DNA from 2 places in the Eubacterium sp. 1001713B170207_170306_E7 genome. Region 2 is predicted to be linked to the other one. Evidence: riboswitches for the same ligand, from Rfam matches in the RefSeq annotation. Region 2 holds a riboswitch; the other holds the start of a gene.
What was found. Region 2 has a riboswitch for molybdenum cofactor ahead of I2B62_RS15995 (ABC transporter substrate-binding protein). Riboswitches for the same ligand answer to the same signal wherever they lie in the genome.

Region 1 (21,190 bases), on a different contig from region 2:
AGCACCTTTGGTTACGGAACCATCCAAACCACCCGAAGAATCTTTTTTTATGGCCTGCTTTTTATGATTCCCGCTCTGTTTGTTTTTGGTTTTCACCTGGATTTTTCAGTTTTTACTGAATTCAAAAATCTGGCCAATATATTATTTTTGGGCTTTGGCGCATCAGCGCTTTGCTTTGTTACCTGGAATCTGGCGGTAAAGCTCCTGGGTCCGGTTAAAACCAGCGTGTATATTTATATGGTGCCTGTCATTACCGTGGTCACCTCTGTGATTATTCTGCACGAGCATGTTACCCTGCCGGCAATTTTAGGTATTGTGCTGACCATCGCAGGGCTGTTCCTTTCAGAAAGCCGGCTTAGTCTCAAACGTCAAAAATCATTAAATAAAAAAGAGGAGCTGCGCGGCTAACCGCGCAGCTCCTTTTTTCATTCTAACACTCAGCTTTAATCTGCTCCATAACTTTTCCAATGGCGTCATGGATTGTCAATGTGGCATCTGATTCTCTGGCGGTGGCATCCTTATTGATAACCACCAGACTTTTTCCTCTGAAATAATCAATAAAACCTGCTGCCGGATAAACGACTAAAGAGGTTCCTCCGATAATCAGGGTATCTGCCTCGCTGATTGCCTGCACTGCCCTTTGAATGGTCTCAGAGTCAAGCGCCTCCTCGTAGAGTACCACATCTGGCTTGATTCTGCCTCCGCAAGCGTCACATTTCGGAATACTCTCAGTGTTTTTAACATAGGCAGCATCAAAAAATTTTCCACACTTCTGGCAAAAATTGCGGTGAATACTGCCATGCAGCTCATAAACTGCCTGGCTGCCCGCGGCCTGGTGCAGGCCGTCAATATTCTGTGTCACCACTGCCTTTAGCCTGCCGCATTTTTCAAGCTCTGCCAGCTTCATATGGGCAGCGTTTGGCTTAGCATCCAGAAACATCATTTTATTTTTGTAAAAATCATAAAAGGCTTCTGTATGATTTTCAAAAAAGCTGTGGCTCACAACCTGTTCAGGCGGATAACGATACTCTTGCATGTAAAGACCGTTACTGCTGCGAAAATCAGGAATTCCACTTTCAGTTGAAACGCCAGCTCCGCCAAAAAAAACAATGCTTTTGCTCTCATCAATAATTTTTTGTAATCGACCAATTTGTTCCATCGCTAAAACCTCCTTTTATTTTTAGTATACCACATTTTTTCACTTAAAATTAATCATTTCAGCTAAACAAGTTATAAAATCAGCCTTCACCACTATATAAGCTTTACTCGGTATGGTATAATAACAGCATTTTAAAAGTTTAAACATTTCTATCAGGAGATTGCCCGATGAAAAAACAAACCATTGGCTTTGCCGCTCTGGCAATGCTTCAAAAAATACTGAGTCTGTCCTGTTTCTTAATCGCTGCCGGAACTCTGAACTGCCTGCGGGGCTGGATTTATTTTATTCTGTATCTGACGGTCATGGCCGCTACGCTGGCTGTTTTGTTACACCGCAATCCAGATGCGCTGTCTTTTCCAGAAAAAGGCGCTGAAAAGGCAGCCGGAGCAGATATCACCCTGCGTAATTTTTGCAGTCCTCTGGCTTTTTATGGCATCTACATTATCGCCGGGCTGGAAATCCGTTTTCACTGGTCTTTGGTGCCCCAGCCTGTGATAGCTGCGGGGCTTATCCTCAGCCTTATCGCCAATCTGCTGATGTCTTGGGCGCTGCTCTCAAACAAGTATTATGAATCGGATACTCCCATGCTTAAGGATACCCAGCCCACTGTCTGTTCCAGCGGTCCCTATCGTTTTGTACGGCATCCAGGCTATCTTTTTATGATTTTCTGGGCCGTCACAGTCGCGATGATTTTCGGATGGGCCACAGGCATTATGTCCGCTTTAATTATTCTTCTTCTCATCCTCCGGACTTATTATGAGGATCAATCCTTGATGGCTTCTTTTCCTGGCTATTCAAGCTATGCCCGCCAGGTAAAATACCGCTTGATCCCTTATATCTGGTAAGCATAAAGCCTGCAGGCAGGCCATCGCAAATGTGTCTGCATGCAGGCTTTATCAACAATTCAAAAAATCCAGGTGACTAAATCTTGTTTGCGGGCTGCCGGCTCGGCTGCCTCAGCTTTATGCCCAAAAACCGCTGCGGTAGATGGTTTATATCCCTCAGGTATCTTTAGCTCTTTTTTCAGCAGCACACCCTCCTGTGAGAAAAAGGCCAATAAAACAAAATAAATCCAGCAGCTTCCGATTTCCAATGACTCTGCGGCCAGAAGCATATTTTCCATGGCGGCAGAGCAGTCATAGTCCAAGCCCACATTTTCCTCAGAGCTTGATACCACAATCAGGGCAGGCGCACCATAAAGGCAATTAAAATCAGGATCATTTCCTAAATCTGCCAGGTGGCCGCCAAGCTGTCTGGCCGTTTCCTTTGCCAGCTTACTCATCCGGTTGAGCATTTTTTTGTTTTGAATCACGGTGAAGTGCCAGCTCTGGCCTCCCGCATTGGGTGCATACATCCCGGCTTCAAGAATGTCCTTAAGCGTCTCCTCATCAACCGGATCTGCCAGGTAGCTTCGGATACTTCTCCGCTTTAAAATTGTCTGTAATGTTTCGTTTTTCTTCATTATTTACCCCTTTTAATAATTGACTAAAGCATTATTCAGCTTTTATCCTCACAAACCGGCAAAATAAGCCGCATTGAAAACATACCATCCTCCGCTTTATACCTCAGCAAACCACCGTATCGTCTGGCAAAAATCGAGATGCTCTGTGTTCCAAAGCCGTGGTCTTTCACTATGGTTTCCGGATATCCGGTTTCAGCATTAAACATAATCTCGCCTGTGTAAGTATTGGTAATTTCAATAAACAGCTGTGACCCCACACGTGAACATACAACTGAGATTCTGCGCGCGTCGGCGCTGTTCATCTGATTACAGGCATTGATGGCATTTTCGATACCATTGGCAAAAACCAGCGACAGCTCTTCTACGCTGATGGACAGTTTTTCAGGAAGATTAACCCTTATGCTAACTGTTATGCCCACATTTTCAGCCATCTGTCCATAAACTGACAGCACTGCGTTCAACACCTCATCCTCGCAATAACAGACTGCTGGCCGGCTTATCTTTTCAATGGTATTGTTCATGGAGGCTAAAATAGCCAGCGCCTCATCATCACTGTGTGTCTTAATACACGCGGTTAGCGCGGTGGTAAGATGGCGAAGATCATGCTGGAAAATCCTAAGATTCTCCTCGCTCTCGGCAATGGCCTGCATATGCTTTTTCAATGATGTCATCTGAAGCTGCATGGAGGAAAGCTCCCTTGTGCTCTCAAAATAGCTGCTCTGCTGCTTAAGGATTGTATAGATTGTTCCATTGTATAAAACAATGGCAACACAAAGACCAATGGCCGCCGGAATACTCTCAGGGCGCTCATTTAGCGGTGCCGGATAAGAAGCTATGTTTAAAAATGAAAGCAGCAGACAGATCGGAATCAGCGATAAACGTATCCAGCCGGTTTGCAACTGCTCCAATGTCTCGAGGAGTGGTTTCCGGATAAACCTTATAATAACCAGCGCCAGTATAAAGAATACCACCACCTGGCTCAGAAGCTCTCCGGCGACATCGGGCAAATATGATGCCAAAATCCCGCAAAACAAATCCTGAATGGCCACAAAGCTACAGGACATAAGAAATGAGAAAAAGGTTCTCGCATCATTATAGCGTGACAGAAGTATATTAAAACCAATGGCGATCACAATGTGAAGCAGTCGAAATTCCAGATCGCTTATGCTTTCAGGAAGCCTGAGTTCCAATAAGATATCAAGAATGATTACCGCAAGAATTCCAGCTCCGGTAATCAGAAAAGTTTTTGTTCTTGAAAAACGCCAATTTGATAAAAGCAGGAAATAAACAATGCCGAATGGCGCAGTGATAATGATTTTCCATAAACTGAATGCATTCATATCTGTTTCCTCCCCACTTTTGCTACTATTATATCGGAAAAAGACACAAGATGCAAAGTTGACCCCTCACTGAGTTCAACCAGTCCTTAAAATGACGATGCTGTTTATATCCTGTTAAAAACAGCATCGCTTTAATCCATCAAAAAAACGGCGAATGGTATCGCCGTTTTTCTTTATTTTGCCTTACCCTGCTCGGCTACTTTCTTCATCCGTGTTTCAATGATGGACTGATCCCCCAGATAATAGTGGTCTGTCATATTAAAGTCATCGTCAAATTCATAAACCAGAGGAATACCCGTTGGAATGTTGACGCCCATGATCTCATCCTCTGACAGTCCTTCAAAATACTTAACCAGAGCCCGGATCGAGTTGCCGTGCGCAACCAGCAGAACACGTCTGCCCTCCTGCATATCCTTCTTAATCACTTTTTCATAATATGGGATCACACGGGCAATGGTATCCTTAAGGCTTTCTGCCAGGGGCAGCTCACTTTTCTCCACATTTCGGTACTGTTCCTGCAACTGTGGATTTCTCGGGTCCTCCGGCTCCAGCTCTGGAGGACGGACATCAAAGGAACGCCGCCAAATTTTGACCTGTTCCTCTCCGTATTTTTCAGCCGTTTCTGCCTTATTAAGCCCCTGTAACGCACCATAATGGCGTTCGTTAAGCTTCCAGTCCTTAATAACCGGCAGCCATGCCCGATCCATTGTATCCAGAACCACATTTAAGGTATCCACAGCCCTCTTCAAAAAAGAGGTATAGCAGATATCAAAATCATAGCCCTTTCCTTTGAGCATATTTCCCGCGTCAGCGGCTTCTTTGATCCCTTTATTCGATAAAATTACATCCGTCCACCCTGTAAACAGGTTCAGTCGGTTCCATTCACTTTCACCATGTCTTAAAAGTACAAGCTTCATCTTTATCATCTCCTGTTCTTTTAAGTATTCATACCCAAAAATCTCTGGAAATTGCATATTTTTCAAAAACGGTTCTTTTTTGTACCCATACTTTTCACAACAAGGATTCATTCCCATCTTTATCTAAATTTTACTTTAGAATCAAGTTGAAGTCCTTGCTGTTATCAACTATAATTGTCATACAGGCAATAAACCATCTGTTTTGATGATTATAATATCTAAAAAAGGGAGAGCAAACATTATGAGATTAATTACCCGTTCTGACTTCGACGGCCTTGTCTGCGGCGCGCTGCTCAAGGAAGCCGGAATCATTGATCATTGGAAATTCGCCCATCCTAAAGACTTGCAGGATGGTCTGGTAGAGGTTAACGAAGATGACTGTCTGGCAAACGTCCCCTTTGTAGAGGGCTGTGGCCTATGGTTTGACCACCATTCCAGCGAATTTGAGCGTAATCAGCTCACTGGAAAATATAAAGGCGAAAGCCGTATCACACCATCCTGTGCGAGAATTATTTACGAATACTACGGCGGAGAGGAACGTTTTTCACATTTCAACGAAATGCTGGCCGCTGTCGATAAAGTGGATTCTGGCAATTTAACCATTGATGAAATTCAAAACCCAGAAGGCTGGATATTAATCGGTTTTCTGATGGATCCCAGAACAGGTCTGGGACGCTGGCGCAATTTTACCATCTCCAACTATCAGCTGATGGAAAAGCTGATCGACGCCTGCCGGACCATGTCCACAAATGAGATTTTGAATCTTCCGGATGTTCAGGAACGTATCGAAATTTATTTTGAACAAACTGCCAAATTTAAGAAAATGATTGAAAAATATACCCATACCGAAGGTGATGTCATTATCTCCGACCTGCGTGGTGTAGACCCGATTTATACCGGGAATCGCTTTCTTATTTACAGTATGTACCCAGAACAGAACATCTCAGCCTGGATTGTCAGCGGTAAGGGGGGGCTGGGCTGCTCGGTAGCCGTTGGTTACTCAGTCTTAAACCGGACCTCCTGTATTGACGTTGGCAGCTTAATGCTTAAATATGGCGGCGGCGGTCACAAGGCTGTCGGTACCTGCCAGTTTAAGGATGAAGAAATTCAAGAAAAGCTTCCCAAATTATTGGACGAACTTGTAAATCCTTAGTAAAAACGGACTATCCACAAAACCCCACTCTCCTCAGTGAAAGCGGGGTTTTATTTTCTATTCATTCATCCTGTTGTTTTTCTCCTTTAAAACGTTATCAAACCGTGCTATAATGAATTTATGAAAAGTCTCTGATGGTATTGTCCTAAAAACAGGCTTCCCAAAATCATCTGTTCACGGTTTTACCACAATAGGGTACTGCTGGAAACGACTGTGCCTTCCGTACTTGAAAAGGAGGAAAAAATGAGAAAAAAACTGTTATGTATGATTCTGGCCCTTACATTAATTTTAAGCGTGACTGCCTGCAGCCCGAAGCAGGATACATCGGCCGATAAAACCTCTGGTGAAATCAAAGTCACAGACGCCATCGGGCGAGAGGTCACCCTTCCTGCGCCGGCGACCAAGGTCGTTGGGACACATAACCCATCCTTAAACACCGCAGTTGTCATTGGCGGCGGCAAGTATATCGCCGGCTTTGGCAACAAGGACATGGCCCGGGGCCTGTATGAGCAGGTTATTGACGGATACGATGATCTTCCACAGATCGGCAAGAGTAAGGATATCAATATGGAGACGGTTATGGAGTTAGGTGCAGACCTTGCGATTCTGCCTGAACGTTTTGCCGGTCAAGCTGACCAGTTCGCCGAAGTAAATGTTCCGGCCATCGTTGCACTTCCTAACGACGAAAGCTTTGATACCGTCACAAATTCCTTAAAAATCGTCGGTAAGGCATTGGGAGAAGACAACCGCGCCGAAGAAATCACTTCTTTTATTAATGATAAAATCACCGATGTCAACAAGAAGGTAGGCTCGGCTTCTGAAAAGCCGTCTATCCTGTTCTTAGGCGGTACCAGCCAGTTGACCGTCGCCCCTGATGCCATGATTCAGACCTATATTATCGAAAAAGCCGGCGGAAGCAACGCAGTCAGCGGTCTGGATAAGAAGGGCGAATTTGCCGATGTCAGCATTGAGCAGATCGTTGGCTGGAATCCAGATATCATCTGGATACCTTCCTACGCCAAATATAAAGTGGATGATATTCTGAATGATCCGGCCTGGAGCAGTATTAAGGCTGTTCAGGACAAAGCCGTTTATGTTTTTCCGTCTGCACTGGAACCGTGGGATTACCCGACGGCCTCCTCTGTTCTCGGTGTCTGCTGGGCAGCAAATAACCTTCACGGCGATCTTTATAGTTCTGATGATTTTATGAAGGATGTCGATGCCTTCTATCAGATGGTCTATGGCAAAAGCTTTACCAAGGAACAGCTTGGGCTTCAATAAGCGCTGAGGACTTGCGGGCTGGCAGGCTCAATGAATGCCTGCCGGCCCTTTCATTTTATCCACTATGAAGAACACAAAACATCGACATCTCATTTTTGTATTAACCGCCATATTGCTCTTGCTCATGGTTATTGCCTGCTGCGTAGGGCGCTACACGGTAAACCCCCAGGATATGCTTCATGCCCTCCAGACCAAAATCACGGGCGAGCCCGGGAATCTGGCCATGGAAAACGTCTTTTTTGTCATTCGGCTGCCCCGTGTCATTGCCGCGGTCAGCATCGGTGCGGTGCTTTCACTTTGCGGCGCCGTTTATCAGGGCATTTTCAAAAACCCACTGGTATCGCCGGATTTACTTGGTGTGTCCAAAGGTGCCTGTGTAGGCGCTGCGCTGGCAATCCTGCTGGGCGGCGGCATGCTTGCGCGTCAGGTGTCTGCCTTTGCTTTCGGCATCATCGCCATGCTCATGACCATGACCTTTCCCAAGCTTCTGCGCAACCAGTCCAACCTTGTTTTAGTGCTGGCCGGTATCATCACCAGTGGCTTTATGGATTCGATTCTTGGGCTTATGAAATTTACCTCCGAAAACGACACAGACCTTGCCGCCATTGTTTTCTGGCAGATGGGCAGTCTGGCTGCCATAAAGGTTAATGAAATTCTTTCTGTACTGCCCGTTTTTGCGATTGGTGCTTTTATTTTGCTGAGTCTCTCCTTTCGGATCAATATTCTTTCTTTTGGTGATATTGAAGCGCAGAGCCTTGGTGTCAATGTAAAAAAAATCCGATGGATCATTATTCTAATCGCCAGCCTGTTGACTGCCAGCGCGGTCTGCATCAGCGGAACCATTGCCTGGATCGGGCTGATTATGCCACATCTTGCAAGGATGCTGGCAGGCTCTGACCATATCAAATCCCTTCCAGTAACCATGCTGATGGGCAGTATTTTCCTGCTTCTCATCGACACCATTGCCCGCACAGCTACCTCTCTGGAAATACCGCTTTCTGTTTTGACAGGCCTCATCGGTGCCCCCTTCTTTGCCTGGCTTTTATACCGGCAGAAAGCAAAGGTGAGCTGATGAAAATACAAATTGAAAACCTGTCTTTTTCTTATTCTGATTCTGCTCCGTTGTTGAAAAATATTGGCTTTACCCTTTCTTCAGGCCGGGTGATCTCTATCCTCGGGCCAAACGGTGCGGGAAAGACGACGCTTCTCAACTGTATTGCCGGGCTTTTTAAGCCCTTGAAGGGAAATATTTTAATTGATGGAAAAAATATGGATCGCCTTTCCCATCGGGAGGTTGCAAAAATTATTGGCTATGTTCCGCAGATCATTGTTCCTACTTTTTCCTACTCCGTTCTGGACTATGTGGTGACGGGCTGTGCCCCGCATATCGGTACCTTTGAACGGCCAAAACAAGTCCATTTTGACGCTGCCATGGCTGCTTTGGAAAAAATGGGCATTGTGGCTCTCAAGGATAAGCCCTACAATGAAATCAGCGGCGGCGAACGCCAGCAGGTCAGCATTGCGCGTGCCCTGGCCCAAAAGCCTGCCTTTATCCTGATGGATGAGCCCACCGCTCATCTGGACTACGGCAATCAGATTCAAGTGCTCAAGACCATCCGCTCAATGGCTTCTCAGGGCTATGGTATCGCGCTGACCACACACAATCCCGACCATGCCCTGCTTCTGGGCGACCAGCTGGCTGTCCTGGAACGGGACGGTACCTTTACCTTTGGTGATTGCAGGGAGGTATTGACAGAGCCCTTTCTCAATCATCTTTACGGCATAGACCTTCGGCTTGAGGATATCACCTCTGTCGGCCGCCGAGTCTGCTTTGCACCAAAACTATAAAATGGAGGTTTACCATGAATCCAAAGAAATTACTGGAAGAACAGCTTAAGTTGGAGGAAGCCGGACGTCCCTACGCGATAATAACCATTATCCGTGCAGACGGCGCAGTTCCAAGAAAAAGCGGCAAAATGCTGGTAACTGCTGACGGCAACAGCATTGGCACCATTGGCGGCGGCAGTTCGGAGCTGCTGGCCATACAGGACGCTCAGGCATGTATCCGCTATGGTGAAAACGCCGTTAAGGATTATGTTCTGAACAGCGAAAATGGTATGGTCTGCGGTGGCGACTTCTCTGTATTTATCGAGGTTGAAAACCCAAGGCCGCGTCTGCTGCTCTGCGGCGCTGGCCATGTGGGCACCGCCCTGATGAAAACAGCTCGCCTGGCCGGATTTGATATCACCCTGGTTGATACCCGCGGTGAAGACCAGATCGGCGAGGCGATCGCTTTGGCGGATACCTATGTCCCGGTCACAGAATTTTACGAGGGCGTTATGTCGCTGCCCGTTCCGGCAGGTGCATTTATCGTCATTACTACCTATGGACACCGTTTCGATAAAGAGGCTCTGGCGGCAGCTTTAACTAAAAAGGCCGCCTATCTCGGGATGATCGGCAGCCGTAAAAAAATCGCGGCGGTCTATGAAAAGCTTCGATCAGAAGGCTTTAGCAACGACCAACTGGAAGCCGTCTATGCCCCCATTGGCATGGATATTGGCGGAGAAACACCTGAGGAAATTGCCATTTCGATCGTTGCTGAAATGCTCGCTGTCAAATATAAGCGAAGCGGCGTACATCTGAAGGATTTATGATTTGTATGCGTTATTTACCGGAGGTTGTTTTGCCTCCGTTTTTTTATTTTTTGCTATTTCTAATTTGAGTTCTTTTTGTGAAAATCCGATTCATTTCAGACTCATTTTCTGTTATTTTTTGTAATTTATACCTTTTTATTTTCTATTCACTTTCAAAACCACCTTTAACAGCCCGTATTTTCATAATTTTATATTATAATACATTTCATGGCACGCATCTTGCATTAACATATTGGCATCAGAGATCTGAAACACTTTTTAGAAAGGAAATGAAACAATGGACCTTAAGAAAAAACGTTATATTCTCATGTTCTTTATGGGAATGCTTTACTCTTCCCAAAACGTCATGCCCTGGTTTTCAACTTACTATTACAAAGCCATGCAGGGGGCCCTCGACTATACCGACGGGCAGCTTGGGATGCTGATCACGGTTTTTGGCATTATTGCAGTCTTTATGTATATTATCGCCGGTATTCTCTCCGACCGTTTTCCGCTCAAGCCACTGCTGCTCATCTCAAGCTTTGGAACCGGGGCCCTGATCCTGCTTATGGCGACTCTGCCCAGCTATCCCATCATGCTGGCCATCCAGATGGGCTTTGCTGTAACAGTTGTCTGTACTTTTTACGGTGCTTTCGTAAAATTTACCCATACTATCGGTGAGGAACACGAACAGGGAAAAATGTATGGTTTCATGTTTGCCTTCAACGGGCTGCTCGGAATGACCCTTGGTTTTATTGCCTCCGGCATTTATGCAGGACTTTCTGCAACCGGCGATGTCGAAGCCTTCCGTTACATGCTTTACCTGTACGCTTTCTTCAATATCGTGCCTGGTATTGTTCTTCTGTTCTTCTATAATGAAAAACGGGATACCTACCTGACCGAAGAAGATCAGGATGAAAAGTTCCAGTTGAAATATCTGGGCGACGTTGTGAAAATGCCGGAGGTCTGGTTAATTGCTTTAATGGGCTGCTGCTCCTACACCTTTAAATGCAGCGCCTCCTATTTTACACCTTACCTGACTGACTCCTTTGCCATTCCGGTTGTTATGATGAACTTTATCGCCATTTTCAGATCTTACGGCGTGCGCATTATCATGAACCCCATATCAGGTATTTTTATCGATAAAATGAAATCCGCTACCAAAGTGATGACTGTTGACTTCATCCTCGGTATCATCGTTATTGGTATCACACTGCTGCTGCCGGGCAGCCCCTCCTTTGCCATTATCGCAGTTGTTCTGCTGCTCATGGTTGCAGCGATCTATAATCTGTCTGTCCCCTGCTGGTATACCCCCATCACAGAGGCCAGAATCCCGAACAAGTATTACGGCACCATCGTTGGTATCGTCTCAGCTGTTGCCTTTTCACCCGATGCTTTCTTCTATCTGATCGGCGGCAATATGCTAGATAAATACGGCGAGGCAGGCTACAGCTACATCTTTATGCTCGTTCTCGGTATTGTGACGGTCGGCCTTTTGATCAGCATTATCTTAAGACGGATGATCCAGAAAAAGAATATGCAGCAGGCTCTTTAGCTTTCAATTAAAATTATAATAAAAGTGAGGTAGAAAAATGTTACGCAAAAATGCTTATGATCTGTTTCTGAGTTTGGAAGATGTTGAAAAAATCCACGAGAGTACCCTTCGGGTTTTAAAAGAAGTCGGTGTTGAGTTCAAGCATGAGGAAGTGCTGGATGTCTTTAAAAAACACGGCGCACGTGTTGAAAACTCCATTGTCTATCTCGATGAAGATATCATTAATAATGCGTTGCAAACCGTACCCAAGAGCTTTGAGCTTCATGGCCGTGCGGGCTTTTCCACCATTTCTGTGGACGGTGCACCGGTTATCACCACTGCCGGCGGTCCTCCGCAGCTGGTTCACGAGGATGATACAATCCGTGACTCCACTCTTGAGGACGTCATCAAATTTTACAAACTCATTGAATCCAGCGATATCATCGACGTGACCCGTATCGTATCCTCTGATACTGCGGATCTCGACCGAAGCTCCGAAAATCTTTTTAACCCTCAGCAGGCTCTGTTGCTAAAATACAACACCAAGCCTGTTTACGGAACCATTGTCAACAGTAACCATACTCGGGGTAAAAGTATCCGCCAGGGTACCCGTGATTCAATACAGCTCATTAAAAAGTTTTATGATGTCTGGGATAAAAATATTATTCTGACCGACCACTGCTGTATTTCTCCCCTCTCTGTCGGCAGTGAGGTTCTGGAAAATATGCTGGCGATGCTGGATGAGGATCAGATTGTACAGTTCACGGTTTGTTCCATGACCAATCTGACCTCTCCGCCAAGCATTATGGGAACCGTTGTGCAGGATAATGCGACATTGCTGGCAGCCATGGTCTTTACACAGCTTGTAAAGCCTGGAACACCGACCATTTACCGTACTTTAAGCTCACCGACCGATATGCGTGAGGTCAAGCTGGCAATCGGCAGCCCTGAAAATACCCTCCTCGGTTTTGCCGGGATCGCCATGGCCCGTTACTATGGCGTACCGGTGGGTGCTGGTGGCGGACTTTCTGACTCCCTTACCGTCGACTACCAGGCAGGTGCAGAAACCATGATGACCCTCTTACCCACCTATCTGGGTAATGCAGACTTTGTTTCTCACTCTGTCGGTACTCTTGGTTCCTTTAATCTCGGCAGCTTTGAAAAACTGATGCTGGACGAAGAGGTCGTCTCCATGCTAAAACGCCTCTACGAAGGTATCGCTATCTCCGACAAAAAGGACGGCGTCGACCTGATGCTTAAAGTCGGCCCGCGGGGCAATTATCTCAAGGGCAGAACGCCTAAGGATTACCGTGAAGAACACTATCTGCCGAAGTATTTTAATAAACAGGGTGACAAGCTGGCCGACCGTGAAAAATTCGGAACAGCCCTGGACCGTGCTAAAAAGGAAGTACAACGCCGCGTAGATGAGTACGAGCTCCCTGAGACAACCAAGAAACAAAAAGAAATTCTGAACGAATACCTTCCTGATCCTTATAAATATGACCTTTAAGCAAAAAGGAGATGCATCCGACGGTGCATCTCCTTTTCCTATTCTTCCTTCTCGTCATATACATATTTGCGGATAAGACGGTAAGCCTTGGACTGGCTGATGTTTAAGGCCTCTGCCATCTTCCGGCTGCTCTTGTAAAAAAGATAACTGTTTTCCACCAGCTTGCGCTCTGCCTCCTCCATTACTGACTCGTAATCAGAGGTTACAATTTTCTTCGAGCCTGATTCCTCCTCTGAGGTAAAACGCTGAAAATCATAGTCCTCGATAACCTTGCCATCGGACAGGATCACAAGCCTTTCTACCAGGTTACGAAGCTGACGGATATTGCCCGGCCAATGGTACCCGCACAGAAGCGGGGGCACCTTTTTAGAAAAATATTTGTTGGTTTTATACTTTTCATTAAACACGTTCAAAAAATAGTTTGCCAGGGAGATAATATCCTCTGGCCGCTCCCGCAGAGGCGGAAGGGTCGTCTTAATGCTGTTCAAACGCCAATAAAGGTCCTCCCTGAATTTATTATCCTGAACCAGCTGATACAGATCCTTATTGGTAGCGGTGATGATTCGGATATCCGCATGCTCCGGGGTGGTGCTCCCCACAGGAATGAAACGCTTATTTTCGATAACATCCAGTATCTTGACCTGCATGGGCAGGGAGAGTTCCCCAATCTCATCCAGAAAAAGCGTTCCGCCGTTGGCGATTTTGATCAACCCTTCCTTCCCCTTATTACTGGCGCCGGTAAAAGCGTGAGGGACATAGCCGAACAGCTCAGATTCCAGCAAAGTCTCCGGGATCGCCGAGCAGTTGATCGAAATAAAGGGCTTGTCCCTGCGCAGGCTGTTGGTATGAACATATTTCGACAAAAAGCTTTTGCCTGTCCCTGATTCGCCCAAAATAAGAACGTTGATATCAGTTTTGGACACCTTTTGTAAAATAGACAGACAGCGCTTGATGGCTTTGCTGGAACCGATGATCTCTCCAGAGTCCTCTTCCTCTGACACGATGGTTTTAACCTCATTCTTAATGCTGAAATCATAGCTGTTAATGGGGTCCTGAGTCGTTGACACGATCATCTCCACGTTTCCATCTTCATCGAGAATCGGAACAGAGATGGTAACCACGCTTTGTTCCATGGCATAATACTTGTTTTCTGCAATGATGACCTTTTTCGACTTTTTCACCCGGCCTGACAGGGATATTTTCCACCGTTCAGGCCTCAGCTCACTCTGAAGGTTCATGTTCTTCATCTGCTCCGGCGTCAAGCCATAGTGACGCATACAGGCCGGATTAGTGTAGACGTACTGGTCATCGGCATCTGTCACAAAAACCTCTGTGTAAGCATTCTCCAAAATTTTAAGCAGCGTTTCCTTTGTCAGACTGTCTAAATAAGACTGATATTCTTTGCTATAACCTAATTCTGTCATTATTCTCCCCATTCGCACTTTTTTGTAATTTGTTAATTATTACAACTAACTTCAAAATTACAATCGTTTTCTCTGCCTATTATAACCGATTTCGAGTCAGATTTGAACTGCCCTTTTCAAATTTGAAACAAATTTTTTCAAGTAAAAATTATTTTCTAAGAGAATCCCCCCTTTAAAACAATATAAACAGCCTTATTATTCTATTTTTCGTAAATTTAAAAATAATACAGCGTTTTTCTTGATTATTTCGACTTGTGGCATTAATATTGCATATATAAATAATAAAAAGGAGGTTCTTCATATGAAACAAAAATCATCTGCCATCATTCTTTTACTCAGTGCCGCTGTCCTTATCTTTAATCTCTGCAGCTGTGCCAAAAGAGACAGCCACCGCGTGGTTATCTATTCTTGTCTTGAGTCCTTCAGAAACCAGGACATGATTGAACAGCTTCAAAAGGACCTCCCCCATATCACTGTCAATGTCCAGAGCCTGTCCACTGGCAAAGTCGCCTCAAAGCTCAAAGCCGAGGGTACGAAATCGGAAGGCGATATCATCATTGGACTGGATACAGCTTATTCCGAAAGCCTTAAGAACTATCTCGAGCCTCTGGCTGGATATGATGACAGCCAGTATCTGGACGAGTTTAAAATACCGGGCCGGGAATATGCTATTTGGGAACGCTACGGCGGCTGTATTGTCGTCAGCGAGGCACTTCTTGCCGAGAAAGGACTGCCTGAGCCCACCTGTTATGAGGACCTGCTCAAGCCCGAGTATAAAAACCTGATCGTCATGCCTGATCCCAAATCCACAGGCACCGGTTACCTCTTTCTTGAAAACATGGTAAACTTTATGGGCGAGGACGAGGCCTTCGACTATCTCGATAAGCTGGTCGAAAACGTTATTTTCTTTACTGCCTCCGGCTCCGGGCCGGTCAACCTGCTGATCCAGGGGGAAGCTGCTATTGGCTTGGGCCTTACCTTTACCGTTGTCCAGGAGATCAACAACGGTATGCCCTTTAAAATCATCTATTTTGACGAGGGCTCCCCCTACAACACCTCATCCTTTGCCATGCTGAAGGACCGGGATCACCCGGAAGATGTGGCGGCAGTATTCAGCTATCTGTATAACCATTTTATTTACAGAGACAAGGAGCTTTTCTCCCCTGAACCCATCTTCAAAAACCAGACCATCACGATCCCCAATTACCCGCAAAACATTGTCTACGGTGACATGACGGACATCAATGACATCAAACACAAAGAAAATCTGTTAAAACGCTGGAGGTACTGACATGAACCAAACGGTTAAACTTACCCTTAAAAATATACACAAGTCCTACAACGGCAAGACAATCCTGAATAATATCAGCTTTGAGGTTTACTCAGGCGAGTTTCTGTCCATCCTGGGCCCCTCGGGCTGCGGTAAAACAACGCTGCTTCGGATTCTGATCGGCATTACCGACCAGGATGAGGGCTGCATTATAAAAGACGGCGTGGATATCTCACATTTAAGCGCTGACAAACGGGGCATGGGCATTGTTTTTCAGAATTATGCCCTATTTCCAAACATGACTGTTCTGGAAAATGTGGCCTATCCCCTTAAAATCAACAAGTTTCCCAAAAAGGAAGCCCTTGAACGCGCCCGCGCTGCCATTGACAGCATCGGTCTGTCCGACCATCTGGATAAAAGGCCCAGCAAGCTTTCTGGCGGTCAGCAGCAGCGTGTGGCCATCGCGCGCACCCTCGCGTTAAATCCAGATATTATTTTATTTGATGAACCGATGTCCGCTCTCGACGCCTCTACCCGTTTGACACTTCGTTTTGAGCTGGAGCGCATCCAGCGAGAGTTTGGTGTGACGATGATCTATATCACCCATGACCAGGAGGAGGCCTTCTCCATGTCGAACCGCATTATGGTTATGAGTAATGGGACCATCGAGCAGCTGGATACGCCTTTTAACATTTACCATCACCCCGGCAACGCTTATATTGAAGAATTTGTCGTCTTTCACCTGATGGAAAAGCTGGCCGCGTTCCGGCGTTTCACAGGAAAATAAAGGAGGAGCTGCCATGAAATGGGTAAAATCTAAATCGCTGAGGCTTCTATTCGTCGTGTTCTTTTTCGTTACCCTGATCCTTCCCCTGTTTAATATGTTTGCCACCATCACCATAGAAAGTATTCAAAACCTGCTGTTCACGCCGGTTTTTGGGGAGGTTATCCTGCGGTCTGTTCTGGTGACTGCCACCGCGACGCTCATCTCGATCCTGCTGGCTCTTGCGCTCTCCTGGTGTGTGGCGAAAACCGCCATGCCCTTTAAAACCATCCTGATCCCGGCCTTGACCCTGCCAATGCTCATTCCCTCCATTTCGCACGGTATGGGGCTGGTCATTCTCTTTGGCGCAAAGGGGATCATTACAAACCTGCTGCACACCAGCTTTAACCTTTACGGCTTCTCCGGCATTGTAATCGGCTCGGTGCTCTACACCTTTCCCATTGCCTTTCTGATGCTTATGGATGTCTTTAAATATGAGGATGGCGCCTTGTACGAAGCAGCGCAGGTCATGGGCGTTTCCAAGCTTCGCCAATTCACAGACCTCACTCTGGTTTACCTCAAAAAGCCGTTAATCTCTGCCTTTTTTGCTGTATTTACCATGATTTTTACCGACTATGGCGTCCCACTGGCAGTTGGCGGCAAGTACCGTGTGCTTTCGACCTATATGTACCGCGAGGTTCTGGGCCTGCTCAATTTTTCCAACGGCGCTGTGGTAGGGATTATCCTGCTTCTACCGGCCATTCTGGCTTTTATCATCGACTTTTTCAGCCGGGACAGCCAGAGCGGTACCAACAGTGTCAGGCTTAAGATCAAGGCTTCACCAGTGCGCGACCGCTGCGCCGCCGGATTTTGTATTCTGACCGCAGTTTTATTTAACCTGCCGATCATCGCTTTTGTCTTTTTATCTATTGTTAAAAAATATCCGGTTGATCTGTCCCTTTCCTTTGACAGTATTTTACAGACGCTTCAGCTGGGCGCAGGCGAATACTTTTTCAACGCCATTGTCATGTCCCTGCTCACAGCGCTTGTCGGGACTGCCATTGCCTTTATTGTGGCCTATTTTACCTCCAGAGGAAAACAGACCTTTACCTCAAGATGCCTGCATCTTATCTCCCTGGTAACAGTCGCTGTACCTGGTATTGTGCTCGGCCTTGGATATGTCACACTTTTCAGCGGCAGTATCCTTTACGGGACACTCATGATCCTTGTCCTTGTCAACACCATTCACTTCTTCTCCTCGCCCTATCTCATGGCGCACAACGCTCTGCTCAAGCTGAATCCAAATTTTGAGGATATCGCCATGACACTGAATATTCCAAAGCACCGGATGATCCGGGATGTGCTGCTGCCTTCCACCTTCAGCACACTGCTTGAGATGTTTACTTATTATTTTATCAACGGTATGATCACCATCTCTGCCATTTCGTTCCTGAGCACGGTTGACAATATGCCTCTGGCATTGATGATCCCTGTCTTTGAGGGACAGCGGCTCTTTGAATGTGCTGCTTTTGTCTCTTTGATCATTCTTGTGAGCAACCTTATTCTGAAAGCGCTCACCAGCTTTGTCTCCTCAAAATGGCAAAAGTATCTGAACTGAATACAAAATAAAAACCCCTTCATGTCCATTACTCCATGAAGGGGTTTTTATAAAAAGGAAAAGAAATGAAAAAGTTTTTGTTTTAATCTCATACAGCCCGTTAGAGATTAGTAAGTTAATTTCTTAACTTAACTATAGTATAAACCGGCAATGTGACGGTTATGTGAAGTGGTGGCTGCCCTTAAGCCATCTTTAAGACTGCGGCTTTTATTCAGGCGATCCTCCAGCCCTCGGCCGCTTCCCGAATATCGACAAACTGCCTGTAAATTCCCTTTTCCTGGATAAGCTGCGCGTGGGTTCCGCGCTGGGCGATCCTTCCGTTATCCACAACGAGTATCTGGTCAGCGCGTTCAATGGTTGCCAGACGGTGGGCGATAACGATGATGGTCTTTCCATTCGTCAGGGATGAGATTGCTTCCTGTATAAAGTGCTCATTTTCCGGGTCAACGCTGGCAGTGGCCTCGTCCAGGATTACGATCGGCGCGTCCTTCAAAATGGCCCGGGCAATGGATATTCTCTGCTTTTCGCCGCCGGACAGCGACGAGCCGCCCTCACCCACCAGTGTATTGTAGCCATCGGGCATTGCCGTGATAAATTCATGGCACCGGGCCTCCTTCGCGGCCTTTATGACTGCCTCCATATCTGCTCCGGGGTTGCCAAAACGGATGTTATTTAAAATGGTATCGTGAAACAGGTAAACGTTCTGGAACACCATGCCGATGTTTGAGAGCAGGCTGTCACAGGTCAGCTCCCGGATATCCGTGCTCCCGATGGTAACAGCCCCGCTGTCCACATCGTAAAAACGGGCCAGCAGGCTGCATACCGTGGTTTTGCCGCTGCCGGAGGGTCCCACAATGGCCGTGGTTGTTTTTTCGGGAATAGCAAAGCTCACATTTTCCAGAACCGGGCGGCTGTCATAACCAAAGCTCACATTTTTAAAGGCGATATTAAAATTATCCGGCTTTATATCCCTCCCGTTTTCATCGATGAATTTTGCCTTCTCAATTTTGTCCAGCTTTTCAAAGGTCGACTCGATCAGCTCCATGGTATGAGCCGCATTATTAATTTGCTCGACATGCGTAAAAATCATAAAAGAGAAGACCGCAAACATCAAAAAGACTGGTACAGTCATGGCGCCCTCTGCGGTAAAAACAGCTGCCGCTGCTGCCACTGCCACCGACGCAAGTTTCAAACAAAACTGATGAAGGCAGTTGCAGGGAATGTAGTCCAACTCAATCTTCACATTGATGCGCCGGTGTTCCCCACAGGCCCGTTTCATTCCCTCTGTCGAAACGCCTTCCTGACCATAGGCCTTTACCACTGCCAGACCTCTTATGTACTCCAGCGTTGCCGCGATGAGATCATTCTGGGCCTCCTGGTGCACAGCCGCGTTTACCCGGCTCCTGCGGCTCAGCATTCTCAGGAAAAAGGCAGAGCCCAGAATACCAGCCACTGCAATCAGGGCGATTTGCCAGGAATAAAAAGCCAGGCAGAGAATAATGGCCAGCGCGCTGATGTAGCCACCCACTACCACATCGGTCATCTTCATGGCATACATCTCTAAAACTGACAGGTCCGTGGTCACCGCCCCGGCAAGCTCTCCTGTATTATTGCGGTCAAAAAAGCCAAGGGAAACTCTTTTTAGAATATCACCGATCCGGATACGTTCCTCAGCGGTTTTTTCATAAGCGATGCTTTCCTGAAAAGTCGCCTTAAGATATGAAAACAGAAACCTCCCAAAAATCATCCCAATCATAAAGATAAGAAACCAAAGCGCCCATATCGGCGTCAGAGCAATCTCTCCCCGCTGGTCCTCCAGCATGAGCTCCAGCGCATAGGCAGCGCCGATAACGGGCATTGCTGTAAAGATGCTCTGTAAAAAGGACCAGAGAAACCCCCAATATAAACGTTTTTTACGGCCGCCGGTCCATTTGATAATATGTCTGATGGTTTTAAACATCTGTCACTCCTCCTTTCATCTCTTTTCCGGCTGCCCACCGCCTCGCGCCGACATGGGCTTGCCACATATCCCGGTACAGGGCGCAACCTTCCAAAAGCTCCTGCTGCGTGCCCTCGGCAGTAATCTGTCCTTTTTCCAAGACGACAATTCTGTCGGCGTTCTGAATGGTTGACAGCCGGTGCGCGATAACAAGCAGGGTTTTTCCCTCTGTCAGTGCCGCGATGGAACGTTGCAGCTGTGCCTCATTCTCGGGGTCTGTAAAGGCTGTGGCCTCGTCGAGGATAACCACTGGAGCATTCTTTAAAATAGCCCTGGCAATGGCAATGCGCTGGCGTTCGCCGCCGGAAAGCTTTTTGCCGGCTTCTCCCGCGGTTGTGCTCCAGCCCTTTTCCAGACGACTGACAAAGTGCTCGCACTGCGCCGCTCTGGCCGCCTCAAAAACCTCCTCGTCTGTGGCTGACGGTTTGCCGAGACGGATGTTTTCAAGCAGTGAGCAGTTAAACAAAAAATTATCCTGAGTGACAAAGCTCACCGTATCCGCAAGCTGGGGCAACGGAATTTTTCTGATATCAACACCGCCAATGGTGATACTTCCATCCCCCACATCCCAAAACCGGGCAATCAACCGGGCGACCGTGGATTTCCCACCGCCAGAGGGACCTACCAGCGCGGTAAAGCTGCCCTGCGGCAGGAACAGGCTGATATTTTTCAGCACATCGCCATCTCTGTCGTTGTAGGCAAAGCTCACATCCTTCAGCGAAACCGTGTAGTTTTTCAAACCGACATTTTTCTTCTCTTCCGTGAGCTCTGGAAGCTCCATCAGCTGATTGACATCGTTAATGGCATACTGGATAGATTTAAAATCATTAACCGCTGTGGTGAACCAGCTTACCGGCCCCACGATACTCATGGAGAGAATCATGCACAGGGTCAGTTCCGCAGGTGTGAGAGCTCCGTAAATATACAGAAGCATCCCCACCGGCAGGATGCCAAGCAGGGTGCTGGGCAGAATAGCGTTTCCCAGATTCATGAGACCCCAGGTTGATCGGAACCAGTCAAGGGTAAAGTCCTTAAAATCTCCCACTGCTCTGGTGAATTTCTCATAGGAGCTTGAGGACTGGTTAAAGGCTTTGATGACCTGTATCCCCTCAACATACTCCACAATC
Region 2 (9,721 bases):
AATGGTTTTCTTTCTCCGGCGGAGATTGGAGAAGTATGGGTTGGGAATAGTGTAAAAAAAGCGTCCCTATCCATCGGTAAAATGCTGGTTCTCGGCATTTTTGCAGGTATTTTTATCGGCTTTGGCGCCCACGGCTTTTTACTGGCGACAGGAATAGGCAAAGGTGCTTTAGGTGAGGCCATGATCGCTAAGCTGGTGGGGGCTTCGGTTTTCCCGGCAGGTTTGATGATGGTTATTCTATGCGGGGCAGAGCTGTTTACAGGCAACAATTTAATGACGCTGGCCCTGATGGATAAAAAAATCACCGTCAAGGGACTTCTGACAAACTGGGTGGTTGTCTATATCGGCAACTTAATCGGTTCGATCCTGCTGGCCTTTGTGCTGGCCAAAAGCGGCCTTTATGCTGACGCTGTTCTGGACAAGGCGCTGGCTGTTGCGCAGGCAAAGGTCGGGATGTCTTTTTCGGCAGCGCTCATCCGTGGGATTCTATGTAATATTTTAGTTGTTTTAGCGTGCTGGATGCAGGCAGGATCAAAGGACATGATCGGTAAAATCTTTGCGATCTGGTTCCCCATTATGCTTTTCGTCTTTTCGGGCTTTGAGCATAGTGTGGCCAATATGACCTATATTCCGCTTGGTATTTTCTTAGGCGCGGACGTCAGCTGGGGACAGATGTTTTTGAATAATCTGCTGCCGGTTACGCTCGGCAACATTATCGGCGGCGCCATCATTGTACCCTGTGTCTACTATTATGCGTATCTCCGCAAAAAATCGTGAAACTAAAGATGGAATGAGAATTATAGCAGAGCACCCTTTCGGTTATGAGGGTGCTTTTTTATGTAAGCCTGCGGGTGTATTATACCTTTTGAACCGCTTATGCTATAATAAATAATAAAATTCAGATGCTTACAGGAGAAATGAAAATGTTAAATGGAAGAAACATAACCATTGGGATTACGGCCTGTACTCCGGTTGACCAGATTCCCGGGCTGATCCGTATGCTGCGGGATGAAAAAGCAGAGGTAAAGGTCATGCTGACCCCGAATGCCCTTCACTTTATTACCCCGCTTCCACTGCGGCGTGCATCAGGAAATCCGGTTGAAATCGACCAGTTTGAAGAGCCAAAGGTATGGGACCCTGGCCACAGAACCTCCGATCAGTCCGATTTGCTGCTGATCGCTCCAGCCTCTGCAAACACCATTGGCAAGGCGGCCAACGGCATTGCCGATAACCTGCTGACCACGACCATTTTATCCACCACGGGACCCATTGTATTTGCCAACAACATTAACCCAATGATGTATGGCAAGCCCAGCGTACAGCGGAACATTCAGACGCTGAAGGACGACGGCTGTATTTTTGTCGAAAATGAAGCGGGCAAAGCGCCCAACCGCATGCCATCCAATGAGCGGATTTTTCAGACGGTTGCTAAAGCGTTGGAAAGAATGACAGAAGTTTAAAGAGAATGAAAAAATAGGGTAAAAAATTGTTTTCAGGGGAAACCTTCTGGACAATCCTGAAAAAACGCGATAGAATGAAGTGGTAATTGTTTTCAGAATAAGCTGTGCTTATCGTGAAAAACAGGGAAATGTGGTGAAATGATGAACGGATTATTGAATTGGGCAGCGCTTTCAGAGTTAAGCCGTCCGGCCGCCAAGGCCGGGCCCATGGACAGCGATCCCGCTAAAATGTGGGGCGCTGCCGCTCAAATGTACAATAAAATGGCTCAGCTGGAAAGAGAGTATACCCAAAATCAGCTGGACGCCATGATCATTACAAAGGATGACACTGTCTTAGATGTCGGCTGTGGACCAGGCCGTCTCTCGGTGCCAGCCGCCGCGATGGCAAAAAGCGTCACGAGCTTGGATGTGGCCCCACAGATGCTGGCAAAATGCCAGGAAAACGCCGACGCTGCCGGTGCTTCAAATCTGACCACCCGGCTTTTAAACTGGGATGATGTAAAGCCTGGTGAGAATATCGAAAAACACGATGTCGTCATCGCGTCGCGCACAACGGCGCTGGCAGATCTCATAAAGCTGAACGCACTGGCAGACAAGTATGTCTTTATCCTCTGCTGGACAAAAAGTCCCAGCCTGAAGGAGGTGCATGACGCTCTGTTTTATGGGGTGGATGATGCGCTGAGGCCAATGCCTCCGATGAACCGTCTGCTCGGATACAATGTGAATTTCAATTTACTCTACGATATGGGTGTAAACCCAAGCGTTAAAGTGGTCACCGATGGCTTCCACTGTGATTACGAGAACCGCGAAGCCGCCTATGATGACTTGAGAACCCTGCACCCGGTACCCCGGGACCGGGAAGAAATTTTCAGGAGAAACGTGGATGCGTGGCTTACGGATTTACCTGGCGGCGGCGTATCCTTCCGGCGCGAGACCGAGTCCTATGTCATGTGGTGGAAACCGGGAAAACTGGAACTTTAAAATGAAATAAGCATTCGAGTCCGAAGGCCTAAAGGAATTCCCATGGCTGTGGACCGATGAGTGCAGGGGGAAACGCCTGTGCTTTCCGTATTTGAGAAGAGTGCACTGAACTGTTTGATACCAAACGGGCATATTCTTATGCGGAATATGTCCGTTTTTGTATATAAAAACATAGGGAAAGAAGGAGATGTGAGAAATGAAAAATTTTAAAAAAGCCCTATCTGTACTGCTGGTGCTGGTTCTGCTCAGCTTTACCGCAGCCGGCTGTTCGCAGAACGGCGGCAGCACAGCCGAATCTGAGAATACAGGCGGTGACCGCACCATTACCGATATGTCGGGTGTCGAGGTAACGATCCCGGCCGAAGTGAAATCGGTCATTAACCTATGGCCGTCCAGCAACCAGATCATGATTGCGCTGGGCGCGCAGGACAAACAGACAGCCTATATGGCAACACTGCAAAAACCAAGCTTTAAATGGATGCAGATTGTCAATCCGGCCATTATGGAAAAAGAAACCGTTGGCGGAAACGGCGATATCACGGCAGAAGAGCTGTTAAATCTGAAGCCGGACCTGGTCATCACCTCCAGCGATGAGGATGCTGAAGCCTACCGGGCTGCTGGCCTCAACGCTGCGTGTATGATGTTCAACAACTATGATGGTCTGAAGGAATCGGTTCAGAAAACCGGCGAAGCCCTGGGCAGCAGTGAAAAGGAACGGGCAGACAAATACGTTGAATATCTGGAAAAAAATATCAAGCTGGTTCAGGACCGCTTAAAAGACATAAAGGATGAGGACAAGCCAGTCGTGCACTATGTCGATGGACAGAGCGGCACAAGCCCTTATAAAACAACCGGAAACGGCACAATGCAGGAAGAATGGCTGACCATGGCTGGCGGCAAGCTGTCCACCGACGGCATTCTCCAGGGCATGAGCAAGGAAATTACACCGGAGCAGTTCCTGAGTATCAATCCGGATGTGATCATTGTCGGCGGAACAGGACAGGCAGATGCCTATGACGCTTTGATGAGCGACGCCTCACTGGCAAACCTGAAGGCTGTTCAGGACGGCAAGGTTTACCGCAATCCGCAGGGAACCTTCCAGTGGGACCGCTTTGGTTCGGAGTCTGCCCTGCAGGTACTCTGGGTGGCAAAAACCTTATACCCGGATAAATTTGAAGACATTGACATGAAAAAAGAAACCATTTCTTTCTACAAGGATTATCTGGGCTATGAGCTCTCCGATGAATATGCGGATGCGATTTTGGCAGGCAAAAATGCCCCAGACGGCCGCTAAGCCCATTTGAGAACCACAGGTCAAGACATAACGAAAAAGAAGAAACCGTCAAAGCCGCCGAGTGATCGGCGGCTTTTTGAAAATCAAAGGACAAAATTGTATGGCGAGAGATATAAAAGAAAACAAGGTAAAAAATCCGGAAGACAGGCCGCTGGGGTTGGTTTTGACACTGGCGGCGGTTATCGTAATCGCGCTTATTCTGACGGCGCTGTGTGTTGGACGCTATTATGTGCCGGTGATGCAGGCGGTGAAAATCCTGCTGGCACAGGTTTTTCCCATCACCCCGACCTGGGATAAAACCATGTATGATGTCATCATCAACCTGCGGCTTCCGCGTGTGCTGGCAGCTGTTTTGGTTGGCGGCTCCCTGGCGCTGGCCGGAGCCACCTATCAGGGAATGTTTAAAAATCCGTTGGTGTCCCCGGACCTTCTGGGTGTTTCCGCCGGAGCCTGTGTGGGAGCCGCGGTTGCGATTCTCATGAGTCTGGGGAGCGGAATGACACAGGTGCTGGCCTTTACGGGCGGGCTTCTGACGGTATTTGTCACGACCTCCATTCCAAAGCTGATGCACCGCAACTCCACCATGATGCTGGTGCTGGCTGGTGTGATTGTGGGCGGGTTTATGAACTCCATCATCGGCCTGACAAAATACATCGCAGACACCGACACACAGCTGCCGGATATGACCTACTGGCAGCTGGGGAGCATCGCGAAGGTCACCTATCCCACGATCTTTGCGATCGCGCCGATTATGATCATCAGCGGCGCGGTGCTCATTGTCATGCGCTGGCGGATTAACATCCTGTCCCTCGGGGATAATGAGGCGCGTTCTCTGGGGGTTAATCTGCGCTTTGAAAGAGGGATTGCCATAATCTGCTCAACGGTGCTGACAGCCTCGGCGGTATGTATGAGCGGAACCATCGGATGGATCGGGCTTGTGATGCCGCATCTGGGCAGAATGGTGGTGGGCAGCAACAATGTGCGGCTGCTGCCGGTTACCACCCTGCTCAGCGCCGGGTTTCTGATCATTATTGATACCCTTGCCCGGACCCTTACCGGGGGCGAGCTACCCCTTGGCATTTTAACCGGCTTTATCGGGGCGCCCTTTTTCACCTGGGTATTGATCAAGCAAAGGATGAGTGAGTGATATGGCATTACTGGAAGTGAAAAACGCGGGATTCTCTTATCCGACAAGGCAGAATGTTTTCAGCGGTATTTCGTTTGCGCTGGACAAGGGCGAAATCTTTACCATCCTCGGGCCAAACGGGGCAGGCAAATCAACGCTTCTCAACGCCCTGGCAAACCTGACATCCCTGACCGAAGGCGAGATACTGGTGGACGGCGTGCGCCTGGACAAAATGAGCGCCAGGGAAACGGCCTTCAAAATCGCCTATGTGCCCCAGACCACCGAGATCACCTATGGCTATTCAGTCAGGGATTACATCGCCATGGGGAGAGCCGCCCATGTGGGAATGCTGGTGACGCCAAAGAAAAAGGATTATGAAATTGTCGATGAAACCATTGCCCTGCTCGGCATTGAGCATCTTGCCCACCGCCTCTGCACCCAGATCAGCGGTGGTGAAAAGCAGCAGGCGTGCATTGCCAGAGCCATTGTGCAGCAGCCGGAAATCATTCTTTTTGACGAGCCGACCTCAGCGCTGGACTATGGAAACCAATTGAATATTATGCGGCTTATCAAAAAACTGTGCGGCCGTGACTATGCGGTGATCATGACAACCCACAATCCGGACCAGCCGATTCTTCTGGAGGGAAAGGCAGGCATACTGGACCGGGACGGGCGCATGGTAACCGGAACCGTCAACGAGATACTCAGCGAAGAAACACTGAGCGCCGTGTACCGCACAGCCCTGCACCTGGTTTATGTGGAGGAGGCCGAGCGGATGGCGTGCATCGCGGCAAAGATTTAAGCTTTGACAAGGGAAGGCCTGGATGTTATAATTTAGAAAAATGAGTGAAAGAGGTGTGTTGATGTCGGTTTTGTCTGTTTATGAGGTTCTCAACTAAATACAGTTGAAAGGGTACAGCTGTGATGGGGAAGGCCCCTTTTGTTTTGCTGCCCTTTTTAGAAACATACCAGACAGACTGCTTCATATCATCAAATCATGACGGCACAACGGCTTTTGCTGTTCTGTGGTTTTATATTTGATTTATTTTGCCCGCAGGAGCGTTCTGCACTTTTACAGGTGTGGTGTGTTTTCTGCGGGCTTTTTGTATTCCAGCTTATAAATGAAAGGAAATGCTTTATGAAATATCACTCGGATCGTTGTGCATAGCAGGGGCTATCGCACGGCATCAGACTAATGATACGCGTATAGCCCTTGCTTAATCCTAAAAAAATAAATTAGGAGGAGCAACATGAGCTATATAAAGGCAGGCGACGTGCTGCCAAAAGAACTCGTCGACAAAATTCAGGACTATATTGACGGAGAATATATCTATGTGCCCAGAAAAGAGAAAAACCGAAAGGTCTGGGGGCAGAATACCAATCGAAAGCAGGAAACACTTCTGAGAAACCGGGAGATTTACAGGCAGTACCTTGAAGGAACGCCAGTCTCGGGCCTTTCAGAAGCCTATTTCCTGTCGCCGAAGAGTATACAGAAAATTATTGCAAAATGTAAACTGGAAAACCAGTAACAGAAGCGCCGGGTTTAAAAAACCAAACGGCGCTTTTTTGTTTCAGAAAAATAAAGGCGGTTGCCGGGCTGGTAAAACAGCCGGTATAATGCTTTTGGGGCAAAAAGTATTTTCTGAAACAGATTGGAGAAATGAAATGAAAAAGAAACAGATAAAAAAGAATGATCCGATAAAATACATCGGAGCAGATACAATAGAGGCAACCGTTGTTAAAATTATGAATAAGCAGGCCCAGGTGCTGGCAGGTGATAAGCTTGTAAGCTGCCTGCTGCCGCAGGCGCTGGTTTCTGAAAAGAATGCGCTGGCGGTGGGAGACCGGGTGGCTGTAAGCCCGGCCGGCAGCCAGATGTACCAATTATCCGCTGTCCTGCCCAGAGAAACAGCGGTGTTCCGGGGCAACCGGCGTTCGCCGGGAGAATCGGTACTGGTAGCGGCCAATGTGCACTACCTTTTAGTCATTGTGACAGCAGAGTATCTCCGGCATCAGGCCGGCTATCTGGAGGCGGCCAGCATCGCGGCCCGGCGGGCCGGAATCAGGATCCTTATTCTGATCAGTAAATGGGATTTGATCAGCGAGCGGGAAAGAAGCCTGCTTGAGAATAAAATAGCGCTTTATCGGGAAACGGCAGATCTTGTCTTTACCGGGTCTGAGGGGGCGGAGCTGGAGGCGCTGACAAAAGCAGTGTCTGGCAAAACAGGGGTGGTCGTTGGTGACCGCTCCTGCGGTAAGTCGGCTTTGATCCAAAAGATTTTGACCAGACTCATGGAAAATGAAAAAAAACCTGGAAAGCTTCCTGGTACACACACCAGCCAGCTGGAGGCCGGTCCCCAAAACACATGGCTGATTGATACGCCGGGCTTTCGGGATTTTGCCTTGGAGGAAATCACAGCAGACGAACGCAACGCGGTATTTCCCGAAATCGCCGGGCTGGCCGCTGCCTGTGGCTTCAGCAGCTGTACGCACACCCACGAAGAGGGCTGCGCGGTAATACAGGCCCTTCGGGAGGCCCGGATTGAACGGGAGCGGTACGACGCCTATCAGGGTATGTCAGGGAAAAAGCCCAAAGCAGCAATGCAGGCCGACTACAGGCATACCGCCTGCGCCGAGAGCTTTGTATGTAAGGTGTGCGGAGCCCCAGTCGCGCCAGAGGGAGCCGGCAGCCAGCACAGGAACCATTGCCCCAAATGCCTGTCAAGCCTCCATGTCGACAACAGGCCCGGAGACCGCGCATCCCTGTGCCATGGCGTCATGGAGCCGGTGAGCGTGTGGGTTCGGAAAAACGGCGAGTGGGCCATTATACACCGGTGCCGCCTGTGCGGCGCGCTGAGCTCAAACCGCATCGCGGCGGATGATAACCCGGCGCTGCTGATGTCCATCGCCGTTAAGCCGCTGGCGAGAACTCCTTTTCCGCTCAACAAGCTGGAGGAGATGTTCGGAGGAGCGGGCGAGGCTTAAAAGAATTGGAACAGGGTTTTAGACGCTCACTTTGGGGTATCTAGAAAGAAAAACGAAAGCAGGTGTCATAAATGATGCATCATATAGAAATTTTCGATCCGGATATCCAGTGCTACGCAGGAGAGTGCGAGCCCATGGGCAATAAAGAGTACATGCGTATTACCACCATGTTAGAAAATCTGAAAATGGCCGGGAAGGATATTATCCGCTATAATCCCATGCAGGAGCCCTCGCTTTATAAGGAGAAGCCTGAGCTTAAACAGCTGATTGACGAAAAAGGGGTTAAGGCTCTGCCGGCAGTGATGCTGGACGGCAGGATTGTCAAAAGCGGTGAATACCCCTCCAATAAGGAATTGCTGGACTGGGCAGGACTGAGCCAGGAGGAGCTGGTTAAAACCATCATGCAAAAGAAAATGTCAAATTGTAAATGCGGCAACGATCTGGATTGCTGCTGCTAAATAAAAATTTCCAAGAGGACCGGTAAGGCTTACCGGTCCTCTTTTCTTAATAAAAAGCTTAAAAGCTTAATGCCGGCTTCTATAAAATTTTACATCATGACGGGTTAAAAGAAAAAGCACCAGATTACCTCTCAGAAGGACATGACCAGTTAATCTTGTTAAAAGATAGACAAATTTATGGGCGTAAAAAGAGTTGACAAACGGTTTCACAGGAACTATACTAGTCTTAACTGGTCATGACCACTAATGATGACCGAGGGGGAATTACTTGTGGACAAAGTCGAATTAATTGAGAGAAAGGCATTTAATATCCGAAACGATATTGTAAAAACCATTATTGAGAATGGGGATGGTCATGCCGGGCCGTCCCTTTCCTGCACCGATATTCTGGCGACCCTGTACTTTGGGGTGATGAAGGTTGATGTCAATAAACCCAAATGGGAAAAAAGAGACCGCCTTATTCTGAGCGCAGGGCATAAGTGCCTGGCGTTATATGGGACGCTGATTGAAAAAGGATTTGAGAGTGAGCGGGTACTGCACAGCTATAATCATCTGGGCACGATCGTGCCAGGACACCCGGATATGAAAAAGTTCCGGGGGGTGGATTTCAGCTCCGGTGCTCTGGGACATGGCCTGCCCATTGGCTGCGGTATGGCCCTGGACGCAAAGCTTAAAAGCCATGACAACCGTGTGTTTGTCCTGATGGGCGACGGTGAACAGGGAGAAGGCTCTAACTGGGAGGCTGCAATGTTTGCAGCGCACCATGAGCTTGATAATCTGGTTGCGGTTATTGACCGCAACGGCCTGCAGATCAATGGCGCGACGAAAGAAGTGCTTAACAGCGCGGATCTTGCGGAAAAATACAAAAGCTTCGGGTGGGCTGTTGAAGTTGTGGACGGCCACGATGTGGCGGCCATGCTGAAAATTTTTGAACAGACACCCGCTCAAGCTGGAAAACCAACAATGGTTATTGCCAATACCATCAAGAGCAAAGGAATGTCCTTTGCGGAAAACAACGTGAAGTACCACCACTGGAACCCGGGAAAGGATTCAGAGGAAGCCAGACAGGCATTGGAAGATTTACGCAGCTATCAGGAAGCAAAGGGGTGGTCATAATGGCAGGAACAAAACAGAATCCAAGAGATGTTTTTGGCGAGGTGCTTCTGGAAATCGGGAAAGCAGACGAACGCGTTATGGCGGTGTCCTGTGATTCCGGCGCCGGCTCAGGCATGAATCCCTTTAAGGACACGCTGCCCCAGCAGTATTTAGAGGTTGGGATCAGCGAGCAGGACGCCATCGGCATCTGTGCCGGTCTGGCGGAATCCGGAAGAGTGCCGGTGGTATCCGCCATTGCGCCGTTTATCAGCATGCGGTGCTTTGAGCAGATCCGAAACGATGTGGGCTATTCCAACATGAA

Region 1: another riboswitch for molybdenum cofactor. It lies ahead of I2B62_RS08310 (ABC transporter substrate-binding protein); the one in region 2 lies ahead of I2B62_RS15995 (ABC transporter substrate-binding protein).

What each region holds. Positions count from the first base shown of each region.
Region 1 covers NZ_JADMVE010000003.1:51,592-72,781, reverse strand. The annotation lists gene I2B62_RS08345 (DMT family transporter) at 1-408, shown strand, start outside; gene I2B62_RS08340 (NAD-dependent protein deacylase) at 431-1,159, opposite strand; gene I2B62_RS08335 (isoprenylcysteine carboxylmethyltransferase family protein) at 1,327-2,004, shown strand; gene I2B62_RS08330 (nitroreductase family protein) at 2,064-2,621, opposite strand; gene I2B62_RS08325 (ATP-binding protein) at 2,657-3,961, opposite strand; gene gpmA (2,3-diphosphoglycerate-dependent phosphoglycerate mutase) at 4,135-4,878, opposite strand; gene I2B62_RS08315 (exopolyphosphatase) at 5,120-6,031, shown strand; molybdenum cofactor riboswitch at 6,149-6,284, shown strand; gene I2B62_RS08310 (ABC transporter substrate-binding protein) at 6,275-7,312, shown strand; gene I2B62_RS08305 (iron ABC transporter permease) at 7,347-8,384, shown strand; gene I2B62_RS08300 (ABC transporter ATP-binding protein) at 8,384-9,160, shown strand; gene I2B62_RS08295 (XdhC/CoxI family protein) at 9,175-9,966, shown strand; gene I2B62_RS08290 (MFS transporter) at 10,244-11,500, shown strand; gene I2B62_RS08285 (trimethylamine methyltransferase family protein) at 11,538-12,989, shown strand; gene I2B62_RS08280 (sigma 54-interacting transcriptional regulator) at 13,028-14,413, opposite strand; gene I2B62_RS08275 (extracellular solute-binding protein) at 14,715-15,704, shown strand; gene I2B62_RS08270 (ABC transporter ATP-binding protein) at 15,706-16,470, shown strand; gene I2B62_RS08265 (ABC transporter permease subunit) at 16,484-18,064, shown strand; gene I2B62_RS08260 (ABC transporter ATP-binding protein) at 18,276-20,024, opposite strand; gene I2B62_RS08255 (ABC transporter ATP-binding protein) at 20,017-21,190, opposite strand, start outside.
Region 2 covers NZ_JADMVE010000006.1:271,749-281,469, forward strand. The annotation lists gene I2B62_RS15980 (formate/nitrite transporter family protein) at 1-777, shown strand, start outside; gene I2B62_RS15985 (flavoprotein) at 924-1,460, shown strand; gene I2B62_RS15990 (class I SAM-dependent methyltransferase) at 1,599-2,441, shown strand; molybdenum cofactor riboswitch at 2,442-2,559, shown strand; gene I2B62_RS15995 (ABC transporter substrate-binding protein) at 2,638-3,735, shown strand; gene I2B62_RS16000 (iron ABC transporter permease) at 3,836-4,882, shown strand; gene I2B62_RS16005 (ABC transporter ATP-binding protein) at 4,884-5,663, shown strand; gene I2B62_RS16010 (CD3324 family protein) at 6,112-6,390, shown strand; gene rsgA (ribosome small subunit-dependent GTPase A) at 6,527-7,846, shown strand; gene I2B62_RS16020 (arsenic metallochaperone ArsD family protein) at 7,918-8,304, shown strand; gene I2B62_RS16025 (transketolase) at 8,575-9,420, shown strand; gene I2B62_RS16030 (transketolase C-terminal domain-containing protein) at 9,420-9,721, shown strand, end outside.